Regions from separate parts of the Streptomyces sp. NPDC007875 genome, predicted to be linked through region 1. Evidence: riboswitches for the same ligand, from Rfam matches in the RefSeq annotation. Region 1 holds a riboswitch; the other holds the start of a gene.
The links. Region 1 has a riboswitch for thiamine pyrophosphate ahead of thiO (glycine oxidase ThiO). Riboswitches for the same ligand answer to the same signal wherever they lie in the genome.
Positions count from the first base shown of each region.

Region 2: it holds a riboswitch for thiamine pyrophosphate, as region 1 does, so the genes downstream of both, ACFYOY_RS00195 (thiamine ABC transporter substrate-binding protein) here and thiO (glycine oxidase ThiO) in region 1, are expected to answer to the same signal.

Region 1 covers NZ_JBIADZ010000004.1:334,629-341,725, forward strand. The annotation lists gene ACFYOY_RS10835 (hypothetical protein) at 1-974, opposite strand, end outside; gene metF (methylenetetrahydrofolate reductase [NAD(P)H]) at 1,021-1,938, opposite strand; gene thiE (thiamine phosphate synthase) at 2,112-2,765, opposite strand; gene ACFYOY_RS10850 (Rv2175c family DNA-binding protein) at 2,969-3,334, opposite strand; gene ACFYOY_RS10855 (FAD-dependent oxidoreductase) at 3,437-4,693, opposite strand; TPP riboswitch at 5,252-5,365, shown strand; gene thiO (glycine oxidase ThiO) at 5,447-6,637, shown strand; gene thiS (sulfur carrier protein ThiS) at 6,634-6,834, shown strand; gene ACFYOY_RS10870 (thiazole synthase) at 6,842-7,097, shown strand, end outside.
Region 2 covers NZ_JBIADZ010000001.1:51,357-58,453, reverse strand. The annotation lists gene rpsB (30S ribosomal protein S2) at 1-539, shown strand, start outside; gene tsf (translation elongation factor Ts) at 650-1,486, shown strand; gene pyrH (UMP kinase) at 1,642-2,424, shown strand; gene frr (ribosome recycling factor) at 2,529-3,086, shown strand; gene ACFYOY_RS00205 (phosphatidate cytidylyltransferase) at 3,086-4,267, shown strand; gene rlmN (23S rRNA (adenine(2503)-C(2))-methyltransferase RlmN) at 4,340-5,446, shown strand; TPP riboswitch at 5,520-5,624, shown strand; gene ACFYOY_RS00195 (thiamine ABC transporter substrate-binding protein) at 5,620-6,693, shown strand; gene ACFYOY_RS00190 (iron ABC transporter permease) at 6,789-7,097, shown strand, end outside.

The sequences.
Region 1 (7,097 bases):
TCGAAGCCCTGGGGGTAGCCCTGGCCCTGGGCCTGACCCTGTTGCTGCTGCTGGTACGGGTACGCCTGCTGGTCCGGCGCGGGCGCGGCGTCGCCTTCGCGCTGCTGCGGCACCCAGGGCCCGCCGGGCTGCATCACGTCGTACGCCGGATCCGGCGAGGGGTAGGAGGCGTCGGCCGCCCAGTGGTCGCCGCCGTAGGCCCCGCCGCCGTACGGATCCTGCTGGCCGTAGGCCGCGTACTGGTCGCCGTACTGCTGCTGACCGTAAGCCTGCTGGTCGTAAGCCTGCTGCTCATAGGGCTGGGCCTGGGGCTCGGGCTGGGCGCCGCCGTACGGGTCCTGGCCGTAGGCCGCGTACGCCTCGTTCCCGTAGCCGTACTGCCCGCCCTGGCCCATCTGGTCCGCGTAGACATCCTGGCCGTAGTTCTGGCCGTGCCCCTGGCTGTGATCCTGCTGTGAGCCGTAGCCGCCGTACGTCTCGTACGCGCTGTAGCCACCGGCCGCCTCGCCGCCGTAGGCGCCCGCGGCCGGGGTGAAGGCCGACGGCTCCTCGTAGACGCCGTACTCGCCGGTGTCGTCGGGCAGCGGCTGAGGCCGGTACGTGGGCGGCTCCGGCTGCGCCGCCGGGACCGCCTCCAGGTCGGACACCTCGAGGATCGGCTCCTTGTCCGCGTCGTCCGGCCGGGGGCCGCGCTCCTCGCGTCCGAGCAGCCCGGGCAGCCCGCCGCTCAGCGCCCAGCCCGCGGCGAAGCCGCGCCGGAAGGAGAGCGTCACATACGTCTGGCCTATGGCGAAGGCGATCGCCCCCACCCCGATCACCGGAACCGACGGGATCAGCACGCCGACGACCACGCCAAGAAAGCCGACGAAGGCCAGCAGCCGCCAGCGCAACCGCGCCTTGTACTGCAGGAGGACCTCCCCCAGCAGCCACAGCGCGACGACGCCGAATGCGATGTAGAGGACCGTCCAGCCCATGCCCGCCCCTCTCAATGCGGCCGCCCGTCGGCTGCCGTCATCAGGATCAGGACCGCTGATGCAGTCCCAGATTCTCGTAGATTTCCAGCGTCGCCGGGGAGTGGTTCAGGGTGATGAAGTGCAGCCCGGGGATCTCCTCGGCCATCAACCGCGCGCACACCTCTGTGGCGTAGTCGATTCCGATCGAGCGTACCGCCGCCGGGTCGTCTTTCACCGCCAGGATCCGTTCAGCCAGTTCGGGCGGGAAGGCCGCATTGCTGAGCTGCGCGAACCGCTCGATCTGCTTGACGTTCGTGACGGGCATGATCTCAGGGATGATCGGTGTCGTACAGCCCGCCGCGGCGACCCGGTCGCGCAGCCGCAGATAGTCCTCGGGGTAGAAGAACATCTGCGTGATGGCGAAGTCGGCGCCCGCGCGGCACTTGTCGATGAAATGACGGATGTCGGTGTCCCAGTCCGGCGAGCGGGGGTGCATCTCGGGGAACGCGGCCACGCCGACACAGAAGTCCCCGGACTCCTTGATCAGCCGGACCAGCTCGACGGCGTAGGTGAGGCCGTCGGGGTGCCGGATCCACTCCCCCGTGGGGTCGCCCGGCGGGTCGCCGCGCAGGGCCAGCATGTTCCGGATCCCGGCATCGGCGTACTGCCCGATGATGTTGCGCAGGTCGGCCCGGGAGTGGTTGACGGCGGTCAGATGGGCGACGGGGGTGAGCGTGGTGTCCGTCGCGATGCGCTCTGTGACGCGCACGGTGCCCTCACGGGAGGATCCGCCGGCTCCGTAGGTCACGGAGACGAAGGTGGGCGAGACGGCTTCCAGCCTGCGGATGGCGTTCCACAGCGTCTGCTCGCCCTTCGCCGTCTTGGGGGCGAAGAATTCGAAGGAATACGACTGCTCGCCCGATGCGAGCAGATCGCGCACGGTCCGGGCGCGATCGGTCCTGGTGGAAGCGGTGCCTAGGGCCATACGAGCAGGCTATCCACCCGGCTCGGCTACGCCCACCCGACCCCGGAGATTTGGGGGTTTTGCCAGCTTTCTGTCCGCAGTGCGGACAGTTCGATGCGTTCTCGACCGGCGGACGGGCCGGGCCGGATGAAAACCGGGTGAAAGTCAGGTGAAAAGCCGGGGCCGGGCTCCGGTCAGGCCGCGCGCACCCGCTTGGCCAGTTCCGCCGTCGCCGCCGCCGGGTCGTCGGCGGCCGTGATGGCCCGGACCACGACGATGCGGCGGGCGCCCGCATCCAGAACCTGATCCAGGTTGGACGCGTCGATTCCGCCGATGGCGAACCACGGCCGCTCGGTGCCGAGCGCCGCGGCGTGGCGCACCAGGGACAGCCCGGGGGCGTGGCGGCCCGGCTTGGTGGGGGTGGGCCAGCAGGGGCCGGTGCAGAAGTAGTCCACACCGGGCTGGACGGCCGCCGCGTCCACCTCCGCCTCCGCATGCGTGGAGCGCCCGATCAGCACGTCCGCGCCGAGGATCGCGCGCGCCGCGGGCACCGGCAGATCGCCCTGGCCCAGATGGAGCACATCCGCGCCGATGGCATGCGCGACATCGGCACGGTCGTTGACGGCGAGCAGCTTTCCGTGGCGGCGGCAGGCGTCCGCGAAGACCTGGAGGTGCTCCACCTCCTCGGACGCCTCCATCTCCTTGTCCCGCAGCTGGACGATGTCCACCCCCGCCGCCAGGACGGCGTCCAGGAACTCCGGCAGGTCGCCCTGGCGCTTCCGTGCGTCGGTGCACAGATAGAGGCGGGCGTCGGCCAGCTGCTCACGAGCGGTGGCGGTGGTGGACATGGTTCGGTACCCCCGGAGGGTCGGCGGCGTACGGGCCGTGCGCGGAGCCCGGCCCGTACGCCGTGTGCGACAACGTGCGACTAGGTGCGACTACGTGCGACAAGGTCGACGTAAGCGCGAGAGCGACCAGCCCTGTGCACGCCCCGTACGAGCTGTGTACGAGCCCCGTACGGAAGACGGCGGAAGGCTGGACGGAAACGGCGTCAGACGGCGAGCGCCTGCGCGCGCCGCTTCACTTCCGTACCGCGATTCTCGCCCAGGGCCCGTGCCGGGGTGCCGGGCAGGCTCGGGTCGGGAGTGAAGAGCCACTCCAGCATCTCTTCGTCACTGAAGCCGTCGTCCTTCAACAGCGTCAAGGTCCCCACGAGGCCCTTGACGACCTTTCCGTCGGCGATGAACTCCTCGGGCACCTGAAGCACCCTGTTCTCGCCACGGCGCACCGCGATCAGCTGGCCCTCCTTGACCAGCTGCCGGACGCGCGTCACCTCCACACCGAGCCGTTCGGCGACGTCGGGGAGGGTGAGCCAGGCGGGGACGAGAGCATCGATCTTTGCGTCAATCTCGGTCACGGAACAAGCCTGCCATCTGGGACTGACAGTGGGTAGCCGGGCGCCCGCCGCGCGGGCCGTCCGGCCCGCCCCACACGCCCCGCCCACCGGTCGGCCGGCCGGTCAGCAGACGGCCGACTTCAGCGGCACCGAGGGGTCCTCGGCCCGCGTCCGGTCCAGCCGGGCGCCGCGCTCGATCAGCTTGCGCCCCTGGGCCAGATCGCGCGGACGGCCGACGGCCAGCAGGGCGACCAGGGCGCCCTCGCGCAGCCAGCACACCGACCAGGCGGCACCGGCCGGATCGCCGCGCCAGACCAGTTCGTCGGCCTCCGAATGGTGCCCGGCGTACTGCACGAAGCGCCCGAACTGCTCGGACCAGAAGTACGGCACCGGGTCGTAGACCGCGCCGGGGAAGTGGGCGGCCGTCCGGCTCCCGACCACATTGGCGGCGACGGTGCGCGGCCCCTGCAGCGCGTTGTCCCAGTGGTGCACCAGCAGCCGCGTGCCGTAGCGGGCGGACGGGAAGGAGGCGCAGTCGCCGACCGCGTAGACGTCCGGCGCTGAGGTGCGCAGCCGGTCGTCGGCGGCGACGGAGCGGTCCTCGGCCAGCTCCACGCCCGAGCCCGCCAGCCAGTCCGTGGCCGGCCGGGCCCCGATCCCGACGACCACCGCGCCCGCCCGCAGCCGGGTGCCGTCGCCGAGCAGCAGCCCGCTCTCGTCCACGGAGGCCACCCGGGCGCCGGTCACCAGCCGGGCGCCGTAGTCTTCGTACCAGGCCGCCATGGGGGCCGCGACCTCGGCCGGGAGGGCGCCCGCCAGCGGCCGGTCCGCGGCCTCGACGACGGTCACGGCGCAGCCCGCCTCGCGCGCCGCCGTGGCGAACTCCGCACCGATCCAGCCCGCCCCCACGACCGCGATCTCGCGCTGCCGGGCGAGCACCGGGCGCAGCCGCACCGCGTCGTCCAGGGTGCGCAGCAGATGGACGCCGGGCACGCCCTCGCCGCCCGGCAGCGGGACCGGCTCGGCGCCGGTGGCGATCACCAGGACGTCATACGGAAGCTGCCCGGTCGCGGTCTCGACGAGCCGCTTGTCCGTGCGGAGCCCGGTGACCTGGACGCCGAGCCGCAGCGCGACGCCGAGCCCGGCGAAGTCCACGTCGAGCGTCGATCCCTCGGCCTTACCGAGCAGCACGGCCTTGGACAGCGGCGGCCGGTCGTAGGGCTGGTGGGTCTCCGCGCCCAGCAGGACGATCTCCCCCGTCCAGCCCTGTTCGCGCAGCGCGACGGCGGTCTGCACCCCCGCCATGCCCGCTCCGACGATCACCACCCGCTGTTCGCCGCCGCCGCTCGAGGACGGCTTCGTCGTCGTCTCATCGCTCACACGATCACTGTATTGCGGCTGGTGGGGCGGACCGCAGAGGGCGAGGGGAGATCTCGGGCACAGAGGGGAGGGGTGGGTGGGGGTGATTTCCGGCCCGCCTTGGCCCCGTGGGGGCTGGTGGGGCCCGGTGGGGGTGCGCTCGGCTCCCGGCGGGGTGCGGCTCGGCTCCCGGCGGGGTGCGGCTCGGCCCTCGCCCTGAGTCCTGCTCGGCCCCGCGCTGGGCCTGCTCGGCTGCCGCTGGGGCTTCGAGCGAGACCTGGGGTGGCGGTCGGACAGCGGATGCGGGCCTGTGGGCGCCTACGGCGGGTGGTCCCCCACCCCGCCCCTTCCCGGAACGAAGGAGCTCCGCCCCCTCGACCCCCGCCGGGGCTCCGCCCCGGACCCCGCTCCTCAAACGCCGGAGGGGCTGGAGTTGCCGGAAGCGCCGGGAGCTGAGTTGAGGCGTCGGAGGGGCTGGGGTGGGGTGCCGGTGGGGTTCGGGGGAACGCGGTGCGGGCTTGTTGTGTGGGGGGTGACCGGTCTTTCGGGGGGTTCGGGGCTCGTACTAGGGTGGCGGGGCAGAGCACTCGCGGGAGCCCGGACGTACCGGGCTGAGAGGGAGGCTGAAACGGCCTCCGACCGTACGAACCTGATCCGGGTCATGCCGGCGAAGGGAGGGGCAGCGTGTCCACGCACGCACCAGGTCACGACGATGGACCACACACCTCAGGGCTTGGCGGTGAGCCGCCCGACGGGCGCTACGACGCCCTCGTCATCGGCGGCGGCATCATCGGCCTGGTCACGGCCTGGCGGGCGGCCCAGCGGGGGCTGCGCACCGCCCTCGCCGACCCGGCACCCGGCGGCGGAGCCGCCTGGGTGGCGGCGGGGATGCTGGCTGCCGTCACCGAGCTTCATTACGGCGAGCAGACCCTGCTCGGCCTCAACTTGGCCTCCGCGCGCCGCTATCCGGACTTCGTGGCCGAGCTGGAGGAGGCGAGCGGACAGGACGTGGGACACCGTGCGTGCGGCACGCTCGCCGTGGCGTTCGACGCCGACGACCGCGCCCATCTGCGCGAGCTCCACACGTTCCAGCAGGGGCTCGGGCTGGAGTCCGAATGGCTGACGGGGCGTGAATGCCGCCGCCTGGAACCGATGCTCGCGCCGGGCGTCCACGGCGGGCTGCGCGTCTCCGGCGACAACCAGGTCGACCCGCGGCGGCTGACGGCGGCGCTGCTCACCGCGTGCGAGCGGGCCGGGGTCGCCTTCCACCGCGCCCGCGCGGAGCGGCTGCTGCTGGACGGCGACCGCGCCACCGGGATCGAGCTGACCGGGGGCACGCACCTGGCCGCCGAGCGGACCGTCCTGGCCGCCGGCAGCCTCAGCGGACGGCTCGCGGGCGTCCCCGACGGCGTCCTGCCGCCCGTACGACCCGTCAAGGGGCAGGTGCTGCGGCTGTCGGTGCCCGAGCGGTACGCGCCGTTCCTCTCCCGGACCGTACGGGCCGTGGTGCGCGGCGGGCCGGTCTACCTGGTACCGCGCGAGAACGGCGAGCTGGTCATCGGCGCCACCAGCGAGGAGCTGGGCTGGGACACCACGGTCACCGCGGGCGGGGTGTACGAACTGCTGCGGGACGCCCATGAGGTGGTGCCCGGCATCACCGAACTGCCGCTGGTGGAGACCTGCGCCGGGCTGCGCCCCGGCTCCCCCGACAACGCCCCGATGCTCGGCCCGACCGCGCTGCCGGGGCTGCTGCTGGCCACCGGCCACCACCGCAACGGCGTCCTGCTCACCCCGATCACCGGCGATGTCATGGCCGAGGCACTGACGAGCGGAGAACTCCCGCCGGAGGCCCGGCCGTTCACCCCACGGCGCTTCGCGGCCCCCTCGGACGGCGGGGCAGCCCCGACCGTCCCCGCCGCCGCCCCCGCAGCCGCGCCCACCCCAGCACAGGAGCAGCACCCATGACCGTCTCCGTCAACGGCGAGCCCCGCGAGGTCCCGGACGGGACCACCCTCGACCGGCTTGTCGCGACCCTCACCCAGGCGCCCTCCGGCGTCGCCGCCGCCGTCAACGAGACGGTCGTCCCACGCACCCAATGGCCCGCGACCCCGCTCGGCGACGGTGATCGCGTCGAGGTCCTCACCGCGGTCCAAGGAGGCTGATCCACCCATGGCTCCCACCCCGACCACCACGACCACCACGCCCGTCACCACCGCCGCGAACACCCCGAACGCCCCGGGCCGGGAGCCCCTCGCCGCCCCCGACCCGCTCACCATCGCCGGGACCGACTTCGGCTCCCGTCTGATCATGGGCACCGGCGGCGCTCCCAGCCTGGACATCCTGGAGCGCTCGCTGCTGGCCTCCGGCACCGAGTTGACGACCGTCGCGATGCGGCGGCTCGACCCCACGGTGCAGGGGTCGGTGC
Region 2 (7,097 bases), on a different contig from region 1:
TCCTGGTCCTGTCCCGCGAGAAGGCCAAGCTGGAGAAGACCCTCGGCGGTATCCGCGAGATGCAGAAGGTGCCGAGCGCCGTCTGGATCGTCGACACCAAGAAGGAGCACATCGCCGTCGGTGAGGCGCGCAAGCTCCGGATCCCGGTCGTCGCGATCCTCGACACCAACTGCGACCCGGACGAGGTCGACTACAAGATCCCGGGCAATGACGACGCGATCCGCTCCGTCACCCTGCTCACCCGGGTGATCGCCGACGCCGTCGCCGAGGGCCTCATCGCCCGTTCCGGCGCCGCCACCGGTGACGAGAAGGCCGACAAGGCCGCGGGCGAGCCGCTCGCCGAGTGGGAGCGCGACCTGCTCGAGGGTGAGAAGAAGGCCGACGAGGCCGAGGCCAAGCCCGCTGAGGACGCCAAGCCTGCCGAGGACGCTGCGGACAAGCCCGCCGAGGCCGCCGCGGACAAGCCCGCTGAGGACGCCAAGCCCGCCGAGGACGTCACTCCTGCCGAGGCCCCCGCCGCGGGCACCGAGCAGGGCTGACCACTCAGACGTCACTCAGACGGTGTATGACGGCGGGGGACGGTGCCGATGGCGCCGCCCCCGCCGTTCACCCGTAGAGCTTTCGACTTTCGAGAAGAGATTCACAGATCATGGCGAACTTCACCGCCGCTGACGTCAAGAAGCTCCGTGAGCTGACCGGCGCCGGCATGATGGACTGCAAGAAGGCGCTGGACGAGGCCGAGGGCAACGTCGACAAGGCCGTCGAGATCCTGCGCGTCAAGGGCCAGAAGGGCGTGGCCAAGCGTGAGAGCCGCAACGCCGAGAACGGCGCTGTCGTCTCCCTCATCGCGGACGACAAGACCTCCGGCGTGCTGGTCGAGCTGAAGTGCGAGACCGACTTCGTCGCCAAGGGCGACAAGTTCGTGGCCGTCGCGGACGCCATCGCCGCCCACGTCGCCAAGACCTCCCCGGCCGACCTGGAGGCCCTGCTCTCCTCCGAGATCGAGGCGGGCAAGACCGTTCAGGCGTTCGTCGACGAGGCCAACGCGACCCTCGGCGAGAAGATCGTCCTGGACCGCTTCGCGCAGTTCTCCGGCGGTTACGTCGCGGCGTACATGCACCGCACCAGCCCGGACCTGCCGCCGCAGGTCGGCGTCCTGGTCGAGCTGGACAAGGAAGACGCCACGGTCGCCAAGGACGTTGCGCAGCACATCGCCGCCTTCGCCCCGAAGTTCCTCACCCGCGACGAGATCTCGGCCGAGACGGTCGAGAACGAGCGCCGGGTCGCCGAGGCCACGGCCCGCGAGGAGGGCAAGCCCGAGGGCGCCCTGCCGAAGATCGTCGAGGGTCGCGTCACCGGCTTCTTCAAGGAGAACGTCCTGGTGGACCAGCCGTTCGCCAAGGACAACAAGAAGTCCGTCCAGAAGGTCCTGGACGAGGCCGGTGTCTCGCTCAAGCGCTTCGCCCGTTTCCGCGTCGGCGTCTGAGCCGAGCAGCGAATGACCGTCGACCCCGATAGGGTCGTAGTCAGCCAACCGTCAACCGGTCGGCCGCAGATGTGACGAGGAGGCCATTGCCGCAGAGGTCGTAACAGGACCCGTCCGGCAGTGGCCTTCTTCGTATGTGCACGAGGAGATCTCCAATGAATCACGGCGCGGACGCCAAACAGGCCGCCGATGACAAGAACGCGCACGGCGCGGCCAAGCATGGTCGCTTCATGCTGAAGCTGTCCGGCGAGGCGTTCGCCGGAGGCGGGGGACTCGGTGTCGACCCCGATGTCGTGCACGCCATCGCCCGCGAGGTCGCCGCCGTGGTCAGGGACGGCGCCGAGATCGCCATCGTGATCGGTGGCGGCAACTTCTTCCGCGGTGCGGAGCTGCAGCAGCGCGGTATGGACCGGGCCCGTTCGGACTACATGGGCATGCTCGGAACCGTCATGAACTGTCTCGCCCTCCAGGACTTCCTGGAAAAGGAGGGCATCGACTCCCGCGTCCAGACCGCCATCACCATGGGCCAGGTCGCGGAGCCGTACATTCCGCTGCGTGCGGTGCGCCACCTGGAGAAGGGGCGCGTGGTCATCTTCGGCGCGGGTATGGGCATGCCGTACTTCTCCACGGACACCACCGCGGCCCAGCGGGCGCTGGAGATCGACGCGCAGGCCCTGCTCATGGGAAAGAACGGCGTGGACGGGGTCTATGACTCCGACCCCGCCCGCAACCCCGATGCGGTGAAGTTCGACGCCCTGGAGTACGGCGAGGTGATCACCAGGGACCTGAAGGTCGCCGACGCCACCGCGATCACCCTCTGCCGGGACAACAAGCTGCCCATCCTCGTCTTCGAGCTCCTGGCCGAAGGAAATATCGCGCGCGCGGTGAAGGGTGAGAAGATCGGCACGCTGGTGAGCGACCAGGGCTCCCGGGCCTGACGGCTCGAACGGGGGATGGACAACGGCCTGCCGGTCGGACACCGTGCAGGAGAAGACGCACGCAGGGGCGAGGCTCTGCTTACTGATAACACCAGGAGCAAGTGGTGATCGAAGAGACCCTCCTCGAGGCCGAGGAGAAGATGGAGAAAGCCGTTGTGGTCGCCAAGGAGGACTTCGCCGCGATCCGCACCGGGCGTGCGCACCCGGCGATGTTCAACAAGATCGTGGCGGACTACTACGGTGCGCTGACGCCGATCAATCAGCTGGCGTCGTTCTCGGTGCCGGAGCCGCGCATGGCCGTGGTCACGCCGTTCGACAAGACCGCGCTCCGCAACATCGAGCAGGCGATCCGGGACTCTGATCTGGGCGTCAACCCGAGCAATGACGGCAACATCATCCGGGTGGTGTTCCCCGAGCTCACCGAGCAGCGCCGTAAGGAGTTCATCAAGGTCGCCAAGGGCAAGGGCGAGGACGCGAAGATCTCGATCCGCAGCGTCCGGCGCAAGGCCAAGGAGTCCATCGACAAGCTGATCAAGGACGGCGAGGTCGGCGAGGACGAGGGGCGCCGCGCCGAGAAGGAGCTCGACGACACCACGGCGAAGTATGTCGCGCAGGTGGATGAGCTGCTCAAGCACAAGGAAGCCGAGCTGCTCGAGGTCTGATGAACGACTCTTCCTGGGGGGCCCCACCAAGCGCCGGATTCCGGGGACCGGGCGGTCAGGGTACCTCCCCCGGCTACGGCTGGGTGGCGGCGCCTTCTTCGGCGGGTCCCGCGCATGAGGTGGGTGAAGCGGCGCAGACTCGCCCCATGCCCACCGTGCCCCACGCAGGCGGCGGCGACTCCGGCGAGGCCGCCGACCGTGACCGGGGGGCCGCTCGGCTGAGCGGCCCCCTCTTCCGCGACGAGCGGGAGCCGCAGCCCGGACCCCGGCAGCCCGCTGGACGCCCGCCGACGCCCCCCGACCCCGCGCCCGACCCGGCCTCCGCGGACGGCGGCGCGCGCGGCGCCGGTGCCGGGCAGGGGAAGAAGAGCGCGGGCCGCAATCTGCGCGCCGCGATAGGGGTGGGCATCGGCCTCGGCGTGATCATCGTGGCCTCGCTCTTCATCTACAAGCCCGTGTTCGTCGGCGTGGTAGCGGTCGCGGTGGTGGTCGGGCTCTGGGAGCTGACCTCGCGGCTGACCGAGCGCAAGGACATCCGGGTCCCCCTGGTGCCGCTCGCCGTCGGCGGGGTCGCAATGATCGTCGCCGGCTATGTGCGCGGTGCCCAGGGCGCGGTGGTGGCGGTGGCGCTCACGGCGCTCGCGGTGCTGGTCTGGCGGATGACCGAGCCGCCCGACAACTATCTCAGGGATGTCACCGCGGGCGTCTTCGCCGCCTTCTACGTGCCGTTCCTGGCCACCTTCGTGGCACTCATGCTCGACACCGAGGACGGCCCGTGGCGGGTCCTCACCTTCCTGCTGCTGACCGTGGTCAGCGACACGGGGGCGTACGCGGTGGGCTGGCGCTTCGGCAAGCATCCGCTGGCGCCGCGGATCAGCCCCGGCAAGACCCGCGAGGGGCTGCTGGGCGCGGTGACCTTCGCGATGGTCGCGGGCGCGCTGTGCATGCAGTACCTCATCGACGACGGCGTTTGGTGGCAGGGCCTGCTGCTCGGCCTCGCCGTCGCGGTCAGCGCGACCCTGGGCGACCTCGGCGAGTCCATGATCAAGCGGGACCTCGGCATCAAGGACATGGGCAAGCTGCTGCCCGGCCATGGCGGGATCATGGACCGGCTCGACTCGCTGCTGCCCACCGCGCCGGTGGTGTGGCTGCTGCTGGTGATCTTCGTGGGCGGCGGCTGACGACGCCGGCCCACAGGCCCCGCGCCACACATGGCGCGGGGCCCTTCGTACGTCTGCGACACTGGGTGAACCATGCCTAAGCCCGGAGAACTCACCTTCGTCGCGCCGCGTGGGGCCAAGAAGCCCCCGCGGCATCTTGCCGACCTCACACCCGCCGAGCGCCGGGAGGCCGTCGCCGCCCTCGGGGAGAAGCCCTTCCGGGCCAGTCAGGTGTCGCGTCACTACTTCGCGCGCTACGTCGACGACCCCGCACAGTGGAGCGACATACCGGCCGCCGCGCGCGAGAAGCTGGCCGCCGGGCTGCTGCCGGAGCTGATGAGCGTGGTGCGCCACATCAGCTGCGACGACGACACCACGCGCAAGACCTTGTGGCGGCTCTTCGACGGCACGCTCGTGGAGTCCGTTCTGATGCGCTACCCGGACCGGGTGACCATGTGCATCAGCTCACAGGCGGGCTGCGGGATGAACTGCCCGTTCTGCGCCACCGGCCAGGCGGGCCTGGACCGCAATCTGTCCACCGCCGAGATCGTGCACCAGATCGTCGACGGGATGCGGGCCCTCCGCGACGGTGAGATCCCCGGTGGGCCGGCCCGGCTGTCCAACATCGTCTTCATGGGCATGGGCGAGCCGCTGGCCAACTACAACCGCGTCGTCGGCGCCATCCGCCGGCTCACCGACCCCGAGCCCGACGGCCTCGGCCTTTCGCAGCGCGGGATCACCGTCTCGACCGTCGGCCTCGTGCCGGCGATGCTGCGCTTCGCCGACGAGGGGTTCAAGTGCCGGCTCGCGGTGTCGCTGCACGCGCCCGACGACGAGCTGCGCGACACCCTCGTGCCGGTCAACACCCGCTGGAAGGTGCGCGAAGTCCTGGACGCCGCGTGGGAGTACGCGGAGAAGTCCGGCCGCCGGGTCTCCATCGAGTACGCGCTGATCAAGGACATCAACGACCAGGCGTGGCGCGCCGATCTGCTCGGCCGGCTGCTCAAGGGCCGCCGGGTGCATGTGAACCTCATTCCGCTGAACCCGACGCCCGGCTCCAAGTGGACGGCGTCCCGGCCCGAGGACGAGAAGGCGTTCGTGGCAGCCCTGGAGGCCCACGGGGTGCCGGTGACCGTCCGGGACACCCGTGGCCAGGAGATCGACGGGGCCTGCGGGCAGCTGGCGGCTTCGGAGCGCTGACGACCGGCTGATACGGTGCCTGAGCATCGTTGCATCATGTGATCGTCGTAAAAGTGAACATCCGCACAAATGAACATTCCGACAGGGGAGCGCTCAGAGCGCTGAGAGTGCGGCACGGCCGCAGACCCTCGGACCTGATCCGGGTCATACCGGCGTAGGGAGTCAGCATCATCATGAACAGCCAGCTTCGGCGTGCCATCTCAGCCGCCCTCCTCGGCTCACTGGCCTTGGGCGCGCTCGTCGGCTGCGGCGAGGAGTCCAAGAGCGGCGCGGACTCCAAGACGGTCACCCTGGTCACGCACGACTCGTTCGCGGCATCCAAGGCGGTCCTCAAGGAGTTCACCAAGGAGACCGGCTACAAGGTGCGGGTGCAGGCCGGGGGCGACGCGGGAGCCGCCGTCAACCAGGCGATCCTGTCCAAGGGCCATCCCCAGGGCGATGTGTTCTTCGGCGTCGACAACACCCTGCTGTCCCGGGCGCTCGACAACGACCTGTTCACCCCTTACACGGCGAAGGGCCTGGACAAGGTCCCGGCGGCCCTTCAGCTCGACCGGGCCGAGCACCGCGTCACCCCCGTCGACTTCGGCGACATCTGCGTCAATTATGACCGTAAGTACTTCGCCGACAAGAAGCTGGCGCCGCCTCGGACGCTGGAGGATCTGACCAAGCCCGCCTACAAGAACCTCCTCGTCACAGAGAACGCGGCCACCTCGTCCCCCGGTCTCGGCTTCCTCCTCGCCACGGCCGCCAAGTACGGCGACGACGGCTGGAAGGGCTACTGGAAGAAGCTGCGGGCCAACGGCGTCGAGGTTGTCGACGGCTGGGAGCAGGCGTATTACGACCGGTTCTCCGGCTCGGCCGGCGGCGGCAAGGGCGACCGGCCGCTCGTCGTCTCCTACGCCTCGAGCCCGCCCGCCGAGGTGGCCGACGCCAAGGCCAAGCCCGCCAAGGCCCCCACCGGGGTGGCGACGGGCACCTGCTTCCGGCAGGTGGAGTTCGCCGGGCTGCTGAACGGCGCGGGCAACACCAAGGGCGGCAAGGCGCTACTGGACTTCCTGCTGAGCAAGCGGTTCCAGGAGGACGTCCCGCTGAACATGTACGTCAACCCGGCGCGCGAGGACGCCAAGTTGCCGGAGCTGTTCACCCGGTACGGGGCCAGGATCGCCGACTCGGCCACCCTGGCACCGCAGAAGATCGCCAAGAACCGTGAGCCGTGGGTCAAGACATGGTCCTCGCTGGTCCTGTAGAGCCCCGCGAGAACCGTAAGACGGCCGACGGCCACCGTAAGGCCGACAGGGCAGACGGCGGCGGCCGTCGCGCGCTCGCCCTCCGGCTCGCCCTGATGGCGGTGCCGCTCGCCTTCTTCGCGGTCTTCTTCGCCTATCCCGTAGCGGCCATCGTCACCCGGGGGCTGCGCGTCGGCGGGCAGTGGCGGTTCGGCCGGATCGCCGAGGTGGTGACCGACCCGGCGACGCTGGACGTCCTGTGGTTCACCTGCTGGCAGGCGGTCGCGTCGACCACCCTCACGCTCGCGGTCGCGCTGCCCGGCGCCTATGTCTTCGCCCGCTTCGACTTCCCCGGCAAGGGGCTGCTGCGGGCCCTGGTGACCGTGCCGTTCGTCCTGCCGACCGTCGTCGCCGGATCGGCCTTC